2 regions of the Shewanella halifaxensis HAW-EB4 genome follow, and region 2 is predicted to be linked to the other one. Evidence: riboswitches for the same ligand, from Rfam matches in the RefSeq annotation. Region 2 holds a riboswitch; the other holds the start of a gene.
The links. Region 2 has a riboswitch for thiamine pyrophosphate ahead of thiC (phosphomethylpyrimidine synthase ThiC). Riboswitches for the same ligand answer to the same signal wherever they lie in the genome.
Positions count from the first base shown of each region.

Region 1: it holds a riboswitch for thiamine pyrophosphate, as region 2 does, so the genes downstream of both, SHAL_RS12815 (TonB-dependent receptor) here and thiC (phosphomethylpyrimidine synthase ThiC) in region 2, are expected to answer to the same signal.

Region 1 covers NC_010334.1:2,962,929-2,970,802, reverse strand. Annotated here, with positions in the region: gene SHAL_RS12840 (TetR/AcrR family transcriptional regulator) at 1-362, opposite strand, end outside; gene hinT (purine nucleoside phosphoramidase) at 559-915, shown strand; gene SHAL_RS12830 (PaaI family thioesterase) at 912-1,415, shown strand; gene SHAL_RS12825 (PaaI family thioesterase) at 1,408-1,893, shown strand; gene SHAL_RS12820 (YcfL family putative periplasmic lipoprotein) at 1,962-2,351, shown strand; TPP riboswitch at 2,478-2,608, shown strand; gene SHAL_RS12815 (TonB-dependent receptor) at 2,661-4,799, shown strand; gene SHAL_RS12810 (YkoF family thiamine/hydroxymethylpyrimidine-binding protein) at 4,921-5,181, shown strand; gene pnuC (nicotinamide riboside transporter PnuC) at 5,326-5,988, shown strand; gene SHAL_RS12800 (phosphotransferase) at 5,989-7,146, shown strand; gene SHAL_RS12795 (DUF6279 family lipoprotein) at 7,810-7,874, shown strand, end outside.
Region 2 covers NC_010334.1:2,281,335-2,289,208, reverse strand. Annotated here, with positions in the region: gene thiH (2-iminoacetate synthase ThiH) at 1-658, opposite strand, end outside; gene SHAL_RS09870 (thiazole synthase) at 683-1,450, opposite strand; gene thiS (sulfur carrier protein ThiS) at 1,452-1,724, opposite strand; gene SHAL_RS09860 (HesA/MoeB/ThiF family protein) at 1,763-2,650, opposite strand; gene thiE (thiamine phosphate synthase) at 2,653-4,266, opposite strand; gene thiC (phosphomethylpyrimidine synthase ThiC) at 4,269-6,257, opposite strand; TPP riboswitch at 6,403-6,501, opposite strand; gene SHAL_RS22385 (hypothetical protein) at 6,666-7,652, opposite strand.

The DNA.
Region 1 (7,874 bases), 680 kb from region 2:
AGGTTAAAGCGATCATCATCAGGCAGTGAGCGAACTTGGGCCAGCATCAGCGCGAAGGCGGAATCAATCATCAATCGATCCGACAGTTTCAAGTAACGATACACAACGGGTCTGAGCACAACGGTGAACTGACCGGTGAATTCATCGAAGCGTTGCTCTTCGATTGCTGTCGTATTATTCACAAGCTCACGCATACATAGAGCCGCAAGTAGTGCATTCTTATCGCTAAATGACTGGTACTGGGCTGCGCGGGAGTAGCCTGCTCGTTTATGTACATCAGACATGTTCAGTGCAATCATGCCTTTTTCTTGTACTAGCTCTGTTGCCGCGTCTAAGAGTGCGGTTTCTTTTTCTGTAAGCATTGTCATACTTCCTGCAAATATTTTTTTTATTAGAAGTCGTAATCTATATAAAGTCAACCATATTGTATATACATATGTTTAATTCCTGTACAGCTAACCCCCAGCCAATTGCGTGATTTACTTCATTAATCGTCCATCGCCTTGTGCATATTTTCGAGTATACTATGGCTAGTAATTTCCTTTTGAGGGCAGACAAATGGCCGAAGAAACCATATTTAGTAAAATTATTCGACGTGAAATTCCTGCGGACATCTTATATCAAGACGATCTTGTGACGGCATTTAGAGATATTACGCCTAAAGCGCCGACGCATGTGTTAATTATTCCCAATCATTTGATCCCTACAACAAACGACATTAAAGCATCCGACGAAAAAGCCTTGGGTCGTATGATGTCGGTGGCCGCTAAACTCGCTCAAGAAGCCGGTATTGCAGAAGATGGCTATCGCTTAATCATGAACTGTAACCATCATGGTGGCCAAGAGGTTTTCCATGTTCACATGCATTTATTGGGCGGTCACCCACTAGGCCCGATGTTGAGCCCTAGTGCATGAGTGTAAGCAGTGATAGCTACCCGCTAACAGGTATGGCGAGCCGATTTGTTGAGCAGTTGACACAATGCCGTAAGCTTAAATTAAAGGTGCTAGAAGGTAGCGGAAAGCATGTGCTAATTGAACTACCTTACGACACTCAGCTTGTTGGTTACCCTGATACTGGCGTGATCCATGGTGGTGTCATCACCACATTGATGGATACGGCGAGTGGCTGTGCGGTGGTGTGCTCCATATTTGATAAGTTTCGCTTACTTGAGATCTCTCCTACGCTCGATTTGCGTGTCGACTATATGAAACCCGCAGAGCCGCACAAACCCGTTTTTGGTTTTGCCGAGTGTTATAAACTGTCTTCAAGTGTTGCCTTTACGCGCGCTATTGCCTACCAAGACTCTATAGATGATCCGATTGCTCACGCGGTGGGGTCATTTATGCGTATAAGCCCTGAGATGGTGGGTGAAGAGTTTAGACAGGCGTTAATAGGAGGCGACGAGTATGCATGATGAATTGCACTTATCTGTTGACCCCGCATTAGACGACAGTGCCAAATTAGACGTTAAGAGCATTGTTAGAAAGGCAAAAGAGCTGAATGACTTTGGTCATCTGCTAGAACATGTGCCTTATGCTAAGTTTATCGGTATGGGGGTTGAGCGGTTTGGTGATGAGCTGGTTTTCAAGTTGCCAGCAAAAGATGACAACATAGGTAATCCCATTTTGCCAGCGTTGCATGGTGGAGTGATCGCAGGTTTTATGGAGATGTCGGCTATTGTGCAATTGATGGTGTTTATGCAAACCACAAAAGTGCCAAAGGTCGTGGATTTTTCAATTGATTACTTAAGGGCGGGTTACCATAAAGACAGTTTCGCCGAGTGTAAAATCACTCGCCAAGGCCGTCGAGTCGGCAATGTGAGTATCAATTGTTGGCAAACAAACCGTAAACATTTAATCGCGACCGCTAGAGCACACTTTTTGATCGATTAATTTGGCTGTAGATTGTAAAAATAGGCTGTATAAATAGACGATGCGTTGCTGCTGAGAAGGGGATTGGTATGAAAAAGGTTTTATTGGGACTATTTACTGCATTTGTTATCACGGCATGTGCTCCACATACAGCCGGTGTGATGGTCGGCTCTAATGGGGAAGTACGAGTAGATAACAATAGTTTTGGTAAAGAGGTACAAGTGACCAATATCATGGCTCGACCTGAAGGTGGATTCTTACGCGGTACTGGTACGATTGCCAGCCAGGTATCAACCGACTTAAGGCTGCAATACAAGTTCACCTGGTTTGATCTAAACGGAATGACGATTGATGATGAAGGTATGAGCTGGAAATCGGTAAAACTACATGGAAAACAGCAACTGCAAGTTAGCGCCGTGGCTCCAAATGCGACTGCGACTCGATTTGAGCTGTATGTTCGTAAGGCATTTTCTAATTAAGCGTACCTCAGTTTTTACTTAAGTAACAAACGTTAACAAAACGTCAGTAAGGCTGGCGTTTTTTTATGCGTTTCCATCAAGTTTATAAAGAAGTCTGTCATCGAGTTGTGAATTTCATGTATAATCGCGCTCGCCAAGGGGTGTTAAAGTCTATAAACCGAAAGTTGGATTTATTGGCGTTGACTGAGATGTTGCAAAACGAACCCTTTGAACCTGATCCGGCTAATACCGGCGTAGGAATGGGCCAAAAGTCATTTCCCGATCGCTTCTTTACTGATGCCGGATCTCAAAATTTTACTTTGAGGTCCTATGTTAAATCTAAAATCTTATTCGCCAATATCCCTCGCGGTTATTGCAGCACTCTCATCTTCTAACACCTTCGCTAATGCTGATGCATCAAAGACTGACGATGATATCGAAGTCTTGGTTGTGACGTCAGACTTTCGCGGCTCTGATTTAGAAAAGATGCCATCAAGTGTCACCGTTATCGACCAGCAGCAAATTGAAGATGAAGGTGCACAGCACTTTGAAGATATCTTAAATACGGTTGCCAATTTAAACTGGTCTGGCGGTAGCTCTAGACCTAAATACTTTCAAATTCGCGGTGTGGGCGAGCAAGAGGAGTATCAAGGCGCACCTAACTCTTCGGTAGGCTTTGTGGTTGATGATATCGATCTATCTGGTTTAGGTATGGTCTCTAGCATGTATGATTTACAGCAGGTCGAAGTGCTGAGAGGACCTCAGGGGACACGTTATGGCGCCAATGCCTTGGCGGGCCTTATCTACCTTAAGAGTAATGACCCGACCGATGACTTTGAACATGGCGCCGAGGTCTCGTTTGGTGATGACAATCTGCAGACCTTCAGTGGCTTTAGCTCGGGCCCTCTTACCGATTCAGGTGATCTGCTTTACCGCGTATCCTTGCAGCAGCATCAACAAGACGGTTATCGCGATAACCTTTACCTCGATAGAACAGACACGAATGGTCGCGATGAGTTTACTGGCCGTGCAAAGTTACGTTGGTACGCAACGGACGATTTAGAAATTGATTTAACCTTGCTACATGCCGACTATGATAATGGCTATGACGCTTGGACACTGGATAATAACGGTTTTGATACCCTAACCGATGCCCCCGGTGTCGATAAGCAGCGCACGACAGGTTCATCACTTAAGTTTACCTATACCGGAGCTGATAATTTTGAGCTGACCTCTTTAACTTCATTGGCACAATCAGACACTCACCATAACTACGATGGTGACTGGGCAAACCCTGATTACTGGGCTAGCCGAGATTGCGGTGGTAGCCCATGCGAGTACGAATATAACTGGGATAAAAAAGGTGAGCGAAAAACGCTAACTCAAGAGTTTAGATTATCGTCAACTGAATCAGGGCGTATTTTTGCAGATAGCACAGACTGGCTGATTGGCGTTTATGCCATGGATCTACAGGAAGATAACGACACCCTCGATACTTATAACCAGTTATCTGCTGAGTATGAGGCACAGAACTATGCGCTGTTTGGTCAGTTAGATTCTGACTTAGGCGCAAGTTATGCCCTATCTGTAGGTTTGCGTGTTGAGCGCCGAGATAGCGATTACCGTGACTCTGCAGGAGACAGCTTTGGGCCAAGTGAAACCATGTGGGGCGGTCATATTGCATTAAGTAAGGCCTTAAGCGAAAAACATGAATCTTATATTCGTGTGGCTCGAGGCTACAAAGCGGGTGGCTTTAATATGTCGCTGCCAGACGAGCTGGCTGGCAAGAAAGAGTATGACACTGAAATTCTTTATAACTATGAATTGGGTTTGAAGTCTACTTGGTTTGATGGCCAGGCGAGCACGAATCTTGCCATCTTCTATATGGATAGACAAGATCAACAGGTTGCGGCATCGCAGCAGTCAACGGTTCCGGGCGAAGAGGGTAACTTTATCTTATTCACTGAAAACGCAGGTAGCTCGAATAACTACGGCGCAGAACTTGACGGTAACTGGTACGCGACAGACAACTTGAACCTGTACGGCAGCCTTGGTTGGCTTGAGACGGCCTATGGCGATTATCAATATGAAGATAAGTATGGCGCAGTAGTCGACCTTTCTGGTAGAGAACTGGCGCACTCTCCTAACTATACCTTTAGCATCGGTGCGACATATCGCAGTGATAATGGTTGGTTTGCCAATGTCAATGCTAGCGGCAAGAGTGATTTTTACTACTCTGACAGTAACGAATCCAAATCAGATGCATACCAAGTTTTTAATGCCAAAGTGGGTTATGAAGCAGACATCTGGTCAGTTTATCTATGGGGCCGTAATCTATTTGATGAAAAATACGGCGTTCGTGGTTTCTACTTTGGCAATGAGCCTGATTTAGACTGGGCTGATAAGCAATATATACGTTACGGTGATCCTCGCCAACTGGGGATGACGTTTAATCTTAAGTTCTTGTAATTAAAGTTATAGTTAAACGTGTGATGTAAGCATGAGTCAGAGTTGGTTAACCGGTTTTGTTGATCACTCTTTTAATTAAATAATCAAATTGAGCCACCCTTTGGTGGCTGAGGTCAATATCATGAAATTAACTGCAGAAATTAGTTGCTACCCACTACAAGATAACTACTTAGACCCGATTAAGTGGTTTATTGCCCGTGTGGATTCCTATGACAACATCCAGCGCGTTACCAATGCGATGGCAACTCAGGTGGTCGGTGAATATGCCGATGTGATGTCCATGCTTGCAATTGAGATGCAAGCGGCTCATGAAAAGTTTGGTAAAGCAGTGTTCGTATGCAAATTTATTGGTGGTGAGCTAAATCTAAGTCACAGCGAATAAATTTATTTAGATGTGGTGGTTGTAGGATAAGAATTGCCCTGCAACCACTTATGACCTTAACAATATATGACGATGATTTAGGGCAAGGTTTCTTGTGCTAAGTTCCCGTGTTAAGTTTCTTGTGTTAAATATAGGGCACTTTTTATGTCTGAGTTTTGGCTAACGTTAGTCAATAGTTTTACTGCTGCTTTTGGTGAAGCTGAAGCCTTAACAGGCTGGGAGGCCGTAGCGGTATTACTGGCTTTAGCTTATCTTGTTTTTGCGATGAAAGGCAGCATCTGGTGTTGGGCTGCGGCATTTATTAGTACCGCAATTTATACGGTATTATTCTGGAAAGTGTCGTTGTTGATGGAATCTGTTCTCAATATTTACTACATGGCCATGGCTGTTTATGGTTATTGGATGTGGACTCGAGGCGGCAAAGAGCACGATGGGGTGAACATCGTTTCATGGCGACTGTCGACGCATCTGAAGATAATCGGTATTACCACCTTAGTAGCACTCGTTATAGGCCATTTTATGGCGACTCAAACTCAAGCTGCTTTTCCATATTTAGATGCCGCCACGACCTGTTTTGCGGTCATGACCACCTATTTAGTCGCTAAGAAGGTGTTAGAGAATTGGATTTATTGGTTTGTTATTGATGCTGTTTCGATTTATCTCTACGTCAGTAAAGGCTTGATGTTGACCGCCGTTTTATTTGTGTTTTATTTAGGTATGGTTGTGTTTGGCTATTACATGTGGCGCAACAAAATGAAAGTGCAGAAAACAGCGCAACAAATTGATTTAACAGCAGGTACCGCCTAAATGGCTCAAGCTTTAGCTAAAATGCTAGCGCCCTATTTTGTGCAATCAGGGCTGACAAGTGTCAGCCTTATCGCGCCCTTGACTCAAGGGTTGAGTAATCAAAATTACTATATTCGTGGGGTTCACGCGAGTAAGCCTAATGCCGCGGAGTGGGTATTAAGAGTCAATAGCTGGGCAAGCTCACAGATCTGCAATCGAGATGATGAAGTGTCAAATTGGCTGCTTGCAAGTGAGGAGCGGCTCGCACCACAAATTGTCTATGTTAGTCCAGATAACAGCTTTTATTTGAGTGAGTTTTTTGCGCAAAATGAGCCAGTTTGTTGGAGTGAGCTGATTAGTGCGAATGGGTCACACCCCCTTACCACGACCCATAATCTCTGGCCAGACGCCGAGCGAAAATTGCTCGAGTTATTAAATGGTTTAAAACAATTACCTCTGCCAAGCAATGTGATGAATGTCGATACGCAGTGGCAGAGATACCTTGCGCGTTTAACCAACATGAACCTGCAATTGACTCGCTTGCTGGGCTTATCGGATATCGAGTGCAGCGTCGCTGATGTTATAGCTCCTCCTAGCGCGAGCGTTCATCGTTCGGACATTAAAAGTCGAGCGAGACAAAGTGTCAGTCATACAAGTGAGGGCAATAATCTTGCCGAGCAAGCATTGTTAAGTCGTTGGCAACAGCTATATCAACAGCTTTTGGCTCAATCTCATCAGATTGATGCCATGCTTGATAGCCTAGCTGCTTGTGTGAACAATCTGCAATTTAGCCACCGAGACTTAAACCCATATAATATTTTGGTCGTTGAAGATAAGCTCAAATGCATTGATTTTGAATATGCCTGTCGCTCACACCCTTTATGCGATCTTGCTGCTGTGCTTGCCAGTCATTCTCTGTCATCTGAGCAGCGCCATTGGCTGATTGACAGTTATTTAGCCACAAACCTGAACCTAAATGACCAGGCAAGAGATGCGGTCACTTCCGCCGTCGATCTATATTGGGTCTTCGCGGTGTGCTGGGCACTACAAATGGCTTTTGACAGCCTAGTAAAAGAGGGCCAGTTGATTAAACTCGATACGGGTGAAGCATATCACTTAGTCGAAGATTACCTGAACTGCGCTCAGCAATACGATGAGTTAATAGCCTGCTGCACCTAGCTAGCGACGCTGAAAAATCAGCGAGTATCGTGGCAGACGTTAGCGTGTATCTGTGTCTGCCAATGGCTTTTTGGGTATTGAGTTAACGTCTATTTTTACCTATTCACTCTTTATTTAATTACGTTCTATTTCATTAGTTTCTACTTCATTCATTTGTCAAAAATTTTATACAAGATCATTATTTATACCAATCAGTATAAAGATTTGGTCGCTCAGCGAGAGTTTAGCGGCACTGAGACAAGGTCATTAAGTGCTCCTGCTTTAATGACATTCACCACATCCATGTGGTTTGCAACGAGTGAAGAGCATAGTTATTCTACGTTTAAGCTCGTTAACACAGTAACAGAGCCGCTAAAACTCGCCATTCTGGAGCGTTTTTGGCTGCCTACTTCTGCGTTGAACAACTTCACAAGGGAGCAACCATTCTTTCAGTTATTCGCCTTGAATTAGTTTGCCAAAAACGTTCTGAGTAGATCAACTTCTTATACTGATTGGTATTATATCCCTGTTGATGCTCATCATCACGACCTTGCCGCTGTATGAGGCAGTTTGTAACTGCGCGAATTCCTGCCGATGTTCTATGCTAGGTTAAAGGCACGCATAGCTGTGTGTTGATATTGAGGTTAAACATAAGCCTAAGTTGTGAGTTCAATAGGAGGCTAAATGAAAAAGGTAGGCTTATGGGTTTTACTCCTAGTTTCTCTTGTTGGCTGCTCGACTAAGATGGG
Region 2 (7,874 bases):
CAATCTTATCGACACCGGCTCTCGCGACTCTGTCGGGGGACTCGAGCCGAAAGATAAAATCTTTCTTTTTGCCTCGCGTATGGTGTTTGCTATAAGTCTCGGGGTTATAGGTTTCTTGATACAACATGACCGCATCGAGCCCACTGGCCACTAACTCTCGATAATCTTGCTCTCCAAGAGGCTGTACTTCCATGGCCACATGGCTAAATTGCTCTCGAACCAAGGGCAAGACTTGTTTAAAGTAATCTATACCCACCTTAGTTTCGTGCTCACCTGATACCAGTAAAATAGAGTCGTAACCCATAGTTTTAATTAAGCGCATCTCATCCAACACCTCATCATTGGACAAGGTCTTACGCTTAATTTTATTGCTCATGGTAAAGCCACAGTAATCGCATTCATTGGCGCATAGATTCGATAGGTATAACGGAATATACATGCCGATACTGGCACCAAAGCGCTGACGCGTTAACGTAACAGCCTGCTGCGCCATCTGCTCAAGATAGGGCTGAGCAGCTGGAGACAGGAGCGCAAGTAAACTATCTAAATTACCCGATGCCCCCTGTAATGCCTGCTCCACATCGGCTGCCGTGCAGGAATACAGCCTTAACTTAAGCTCAGAGCGTGATAGCTTTTTAAATACTTCGACAAAGCTCATAACCCCTCCTTCGAGGCTGAAAAATTACTCATCATTTAAGAACCCCGTAAGCGGACTGGTATTGTGCGCTTGATGGCTAACAGCACCAAGCCCTGCCACATATGCCTGCCGCCCCGTGTTGACCGCTTGGGCAAAGCAGCGGCCCATAGCCACGGGATCTGAACTGCTGGCAATCGCGGTATTAACCAACACCGCGTCAGCGCCCAGCTCCATGGCGTGGGTAGCCTGAGATGGTGCGCCTATCCCGGCATCGACAATCACAGGTACATTGGCTTGCTCAATAATAATCTTTAAAAAGGTTTCTGTGGCTAAGCCTTGATTGGAGCCAATCGGGCTGCCAAGTGGCATCACTGCGGCGCAGCCCACCTCTTCGAGTCTGCGGCACAGCACAGGGTCGGCATGGACATAGGGCAAGACCACATAACCTTGCTCACATAAAATCCGCGCCGCCTCTAAGGTTTCGATAGGATCTGGCATTAAGTACTTAGGATCCGGGTGGATCTCGAGCTTAATCCAATTGGTGCCTAACATCTCTCGTGAAAGATGGGCGGCAAAAATGGCTTCTTTGACGTTGCGAGCCCCAGCAGTGTTAGGCAGAAGCTTTACACCTCTGTCTAACAAAGGTTTGAGAATATTGTCGCTACCAGTTTTAAGATCGAGCCTTTTAATCGCCAGTGTCACAAGTTGAGATTGCGATGCTTGAATGGCAGTGAGCATGATCTCCGACGCGGCAAATTTGCCCGTTCCGGTAAATAATCGTGATTCAAATTGGTGCTGTGCAATAGTTAACATTTTAGCCTCCGGCCACGACAGAAAAGAGTTCAAGTTTATCGCCTGCTTGGCAATGGATAATCGGCCAGCTTTGACGAGGCACGACCTCAGCGTTAAGTGCAGCGGCTATCGCCTTTACTTCTACGCCTCTTGCTACGCCATAAGCTTGGATCACAGCTTGTAACGTTGTGCTGGCAGCGACCTGTTTAACTTCGTCATTGATACTGATTGAAATGCCACTTTGGGCTTCCACCTTCACTACTGATCCCGCTTCATTATTGTTTTCTTGCTGCATAATCTACCTCTACAGGTTTACATCCGTACCATGCTAATTTAACTTCGATATTCAGGTTCACAGTCATTGCCATTGCCATTGTTATTATTACTGTCAGCGCGGCATACAAGGCAGTCTTTGCTACGTGGAAGTCTTGCTTCTCGCCAGCTAAATTGCTTACCGTCAAAGCGAAATAATTTACCGACGGTGTCCCGATGGCCTAATAGCTGTTGCAACGCCATTAAGGCTTGCATCGATGCAAGTGTGCCAACCATTGGCCCCAGCACGCCCACGGTTTGACAGCTTTGACCGACTTGCATATCGGCAGGAAATAAACAGTGATAACAGCCAGATTGGGGGCTGTGTCGTTGATCGATATTGAGCAGTTGTCCTTGAAAATGCGCCGCTGACGCCGACACTAATGGCAGCTGATTGCTAATGGCAAACCTATTAACCAATTGCCGGGTTTCAAAGTTGTCACTGCAATCTAGCAGCAGATCATATTGGCCAGCCTCTATGCCCATTTCTTGTATGCCAAGAGCTTGTATGCTTAAAGCTTGCTGGATATTGTCTTTCGTTAAGTAATCAGTAACGGCTGCTAACTTAACTTGAGTGTAGGCATGGCTAAGTTTTTTCTGTGCTACCTGCGCTTTATTGCCGCCAATATCGCTAACGGTAAACAACAGTTGCCGAGGAAGGTTTGATACCTCCACATCATCACCATCCACCAGCGTTATGTGACCAACTCCTGCAGCAGCCAGATACTGGGCCGCTACATTGCCCAAACCGCCAATGCCTATTACCGCGACATGGGCATTAGCCAGTAAGATCTGCCCTGCCTCACCGACTTCTGGTAGCAATACCTGTCGTGAATAATGTAAAAAATCGCTATCACTAAGAGATAGGCTTATCTCGTCTGATGACCTATTTATTGCACCTTTAAACATAATCATGACTCCTCAAGCCATGCTTGCGCTAACGCTTTAAATGCAGCAGCAGGGTCGTCTGACTCTGTCACCGCCCGCACCACGGCAATATCATCCACACCTGTTGCTTTCACACTTGCAAGCCTCGATGCATCGATACCACCAATAGCGACGATAGGAAGCTCGCCCTTCATCAAAGACACATACCTTGCCAGTTTTGCGAGTCCCTGCGGTTTAGAGGGCATCACCTTGGTCGTTGTCGGAAATATATGACCAAATGCGATATAAGATGGGTTGTGCTGCTTGGCGAGCAAGATCTCAAAATAACTATGACTCGACAGTCCAAGAGCAATATCCGCGTCATCAAGTTGCTTAAGATTACTCTCAATCAAGTCTTCCTGACCCAAATGTACTCCGTAAGCCTGATGCTTTATCGCTAACTGCCAATGATCATTGATAAACACTCGCGCCTGATAATCACGGCCAAGGGCTATTGCTTGAATGATCTGCTGCTCAAGTGATTGCTCCTTAAGAGCCTGCTCCTTGGTATCTTTTATTCGCAGCTGTAGTGTCTTAGCCCCCGCTTTTAATAGCATTTCGAGCAAAGCAACATCTGCGACAACTGGATACAGCCCCAAGGCTTCATCAATCTTTTTAAAGCCTTTGAGTTTGCCCGTCCTCGATAGCGCATTGTTAATCAATGCAGCCGGTAATGGGTCTTGCTGTGTGACTTGTTTGATATAAGGAAATAAGCTTAACTCCCTTGGCCACGCCGTTCTTGCTAGGCAGCCCGCTCCTTTCCCTGGTTGATAACTCCCGCGAAGACCCGCACTCACATAGGCTTTAGCCACAACGACGGCATCATTAAGCACAAAGCCATGAGCCATCACAGCCGCAATGGCCGATGATAATGTGCAGCCAGTGCCATGATTATTACCACTGGCTTCTCTTATGCTCGATAGCCAAAAACTTTGCCACTGATGCTTAGCCGATATACCATTCACATCGCGACAAACCAGTAAATCATTGGCCTGATGCTGGCACCAACTTGGGCCCCGATCGCCGCCTTTTGCCAGTACTGACGTTGCAAGAACATCGGCGAGTTTTTTGGCAGCGGTAATACAAGCGCCGACATCGTCTAAGCAATGGCCCGCAAGCACTTCAAGCTCACTAACATTGGGTGTGATAAGAGTCAGCAACCCTTTGAAAGGGGTAAAATCTAACGCTCCCCCATTTGCTAAAGCATCACCACAGGTTGCAACCATCACGGGATCTAAGATCACCGGCACCTTAACACCAGCTTTAAGCCAAATATCTTGTTGATCACGTAACCATAATGCTAATAAAGCGATTTGCCTCTGATCAGCGAGTAAACCGATTTTAATCGCATCTGGCGGTAGGTCTGTTACCAAAGTATTGAGCTGAGAGCTCAGCATTTGCGCCGATACCGCCTCGACTAACGACACTGTAACCGAGCTTTGCGCGGTCACTGCGCTGATAACGCTACACGCGTGGGTGTCCAGATCTGACATGGTTGCCAGATCTGCTTGAATACCCGCGCCGCCTCCGCTATCAGAGCCCGCAATCGTCCACACAATCGGACGAACAGCAGGCAAAACTTGACGAGCACTTGTCATGACTAGTCCTCTAATACCGCATCACGCTGTTTATCGGCGGCTTCATGATAGAGCTCTGCGCCCTTAGCCTTAAACTCGGCTGACATCTGCGCCATGCCCAGCTCTCGCTCTGACGTCGTTTCGCTATCTGCGCATGATTGATACTCGGCATCGGATTTGATATCGATGTTGTTTGCTAGCTCGTCACGCTCTTTCGCCGCGGCATAATCTCGTACCTCTTGGGTGATCTTCATTGAACAGAATTTAGGACCACACATGGAGCAAAAATGTGCCACTTTGGCAGACTCTTGAGGTAAAGATTCATCATGATAGGCCCGCGCCGTATCAGGGTCTAAACCCAAGTTATACTGATCTTCCCAACGGAACTCAAAACGCGCCTTAGACAGTGCGTTATCACGGATTTGCGCGCTAGGATGGCCCTTCGCCACATCACCTGCATGAGCAGCAATCTTGTAGGTAATGAGTCCTTGCTTTACATCTTCTTTGTTCGGCAGACCAAGATGCTCTTTTGGCGTGACGTAACACAGCATGGCGCAGCCATACCAAGCGATCATTGCCGCGCCAATGCCTGAAGTGAAATGATCGTAACCCGGTGCAATATCGGTCGTTTGCGGGCCTAAGGTGTAAAACGGCGCTTCATCACACAGCTCAAGCTGCTTATCCATATTCTCTTTGATGAGATTCATTGGAATATGACCGGGACCTTCGATAATGGTCTGAACATCATATTGCCAAGCGATTTTAACCAGCTCGCCTAAGGTGGTTAACTCCGAAAATTGCGCTTCGTCGTTCGCATCGGCAATTGAACCAGGACGCATGCCGTCACCCAGCGATAATGAAACATCGTATGCGGCGCAGATCTCGCAAATATCTCTAAAATGTTCATAGAGGAAGTTTTCTTTATGGTGCGACAAGCACCATTTGGCCATGATTGAACCGCCACGAGAAACGATGCCAGTTAAGCGTTTTGCCGTCATTGGCACATAACGTAGTAGCACACCGGCATGAATGGTGAAGTAATCAACGCCCTGCTCGGCTTGCTCTATCAAGGTATCGCGAAAGGTTTCCCAGTTAAGATCTTCAGCAATGCCATTAACTTTCTCAAGCGCTTGGTAAATAGGCACCGTACCGATTGGCACTGGCGAGTTACGAATAATCCACTCGCGGGTTTCATGAATATAACGTCCGGTAGACAGATCCATTACGGTATCGGCGCCCCAACGAGTCGACCATACCAGCTTTTCGACTTCCTCTTCGATTGACGATGTCACGGCGGAATTACCAATATTGGCATTCACTTTAACCAAAAAGTTACGCCCTATAATCATCGGTTCAGCTTCAGGATGGTTAATATTTAATGGGATAATGGCGCGGCCACGGGCAACTTCTTGCCTGACAAATTCAGGCGTTATCGGCTCGCCAATCACTGCGCCAAAACTTTCGCCTTTATCTTTTTGAGTTAAAATGGGGTCATTAACTTCTGCCAGCGCCATGTTTTCACGAATGGCAATATACTCCATCTCTGGAGTGATAATACCCTGCCTTGCGTAGTGTAACTGGGTCACGCGTTTAGCCGTTTTTGCGCGGCGTGGCGGCAATAAAGACTCGAAGCGTAAATGATCTAGGCCATCATCGGCTAATCGCTGTTGGGTAAAGCCCGAGCTCACACCGGCAAGTTGCTCGGTATCGCCGCGCTCTTCTATCCAGTGTTCACGGAATTTTTCAAGCCCTTTGCGCACATCGATATTAGCATCGGGATCGGAATAAGCACCGGCGCAGTCATAAACCTTTAGCGGTGGATTCGCTTCAAAAACAGGATTAGTTTCATTGCCACCAATCAAGGTATCTGCTTGGTGTATTTGACGCATACCCACTTTTAGATCGGCTCGACTGCCTTGTAGGTAAATTTTCTCAGAATTGGGGTGCTGCAGTGGCTTTAAGTTATCAATAAACTGTTGAGCTTGAGCTCGGGTTTCGCGACGATTTGACATTAGCAAACTCACTTTTAGAAAGAAATGAAGTTGCTTGTCAGGAGAAATGAGAATGTGAAAAGTTGAACGTATAGCCAAAAATAAAACGCTAGTTACACGTAACCTTCGAAACACTGTTTGAGCATGTAATTAAACACCACTTTCTGCAGTTATTTCGCTTGTTTCCTTCGCAGGTTCTAGCCTGATCAGGTTCAACGGATCCCGAATTAACGGTCTCAGCCATATGGCACTCCGACAAGATGAGCTGGCAGTATAGTCTTATCCACTTGTTAGATACAAGTGCTAAAGTAGATATTCGTCTGGGATGAGCAAACAAATAATTAGCTCCGTAAACACATGTAATATTTAGATTTAAATTAAAATCCATATTAAAACATAAAAACAGATGAATTTTTATCAACTAAAAAATTAGCGGTTTTTGCTCACCATGCGCTTTTCTAGTCGAGCGGATATTGCATCGTTAATGGCTTTTTTAATCTTATCGCCACCACAATTAAAGGGGTAACCTAGGTTTTCTGCGTAGGGGTTAATTTGTGTTGGTACTTTGACAATACGGTAGCAAGTATCCCCCAGCCTAACGATGCGGTTTGGATCTAATCTGTGATCGGTGATGCTCACCTTGCTGTACTTATCGACCTCTAGAAAAACCAACTCTTGCATGTCTGCATCCATCTCACTTAAGGAGCGTTTTCTCGTGTATTGATTAGCGCTGTCTATAACGAGATCATCGAGTTTATTGGCCCTTTGTTTTGCTAAATAAGACTGAGTAAATTGACTTGGCCTGCTTGTTTTTTGACCTATTCTTTGGTTTAAGCTCTGAGTTGGACTGGAGACTAGCGGTGCCATTACGGCCGACTTAACTTGCTCATTTGCCTGATTAGCGTTTACAGGTACCCATTTTGTCTCTGGCTGCACAATGGCCGCAGTCTCTTTATTTTCTTGCTGATTTACCGTTTGCTCTACTTTCGCTTGACTATCAACGTGATTATCAACATGACCACCAACTTGCATTACTTGCTCAGAGGCATTTTTAGGTATTTGGTACAGATAGGATTGAATTTTAGGGGCCACTACCTTTTTAGCTATCGGTATTGCGCGAGTCCATAAATGATTAATCACAATGATAGCGATAAGGTGCAACAAGAATACGCTGGTGATGACAAGTAAGGTATTAAATCCAGTCTTGTGTCTATGGCCATTATTATAGTCAGCTACTTGGCTCATTTCACTTAATAAGCAACTTTCGCTTAATAAATTTACTTCAAGCTTTGAGTGACAATCGAGTGAGGCAAAAGTGAGGCTCAGATCCGGCCCCTCTTTTTTGTCAGCCGTAAAGCTTATGTCCACTTCGACATTCTGCTCAAGCATCGCCATCGATTTTCCTACTAATCTCAATTGCTTCATCCTAACTGTTTAGCTTGATTGAACATTATTTCCATAGTGACAACAGCTTAGAGCAAAAAAGATTTTATTGGTTCAACACTATTTCATGGTTGTAATTTAATCCTTCAGTCTTTTAATTTATTAACTTACAGGTAAATCCTTTTCAATTAAGTCTGCTTGATTAAATATATGCAGCTGAGGTATTTGTTTATCTCAGGTTCAGGGCTAAGACCG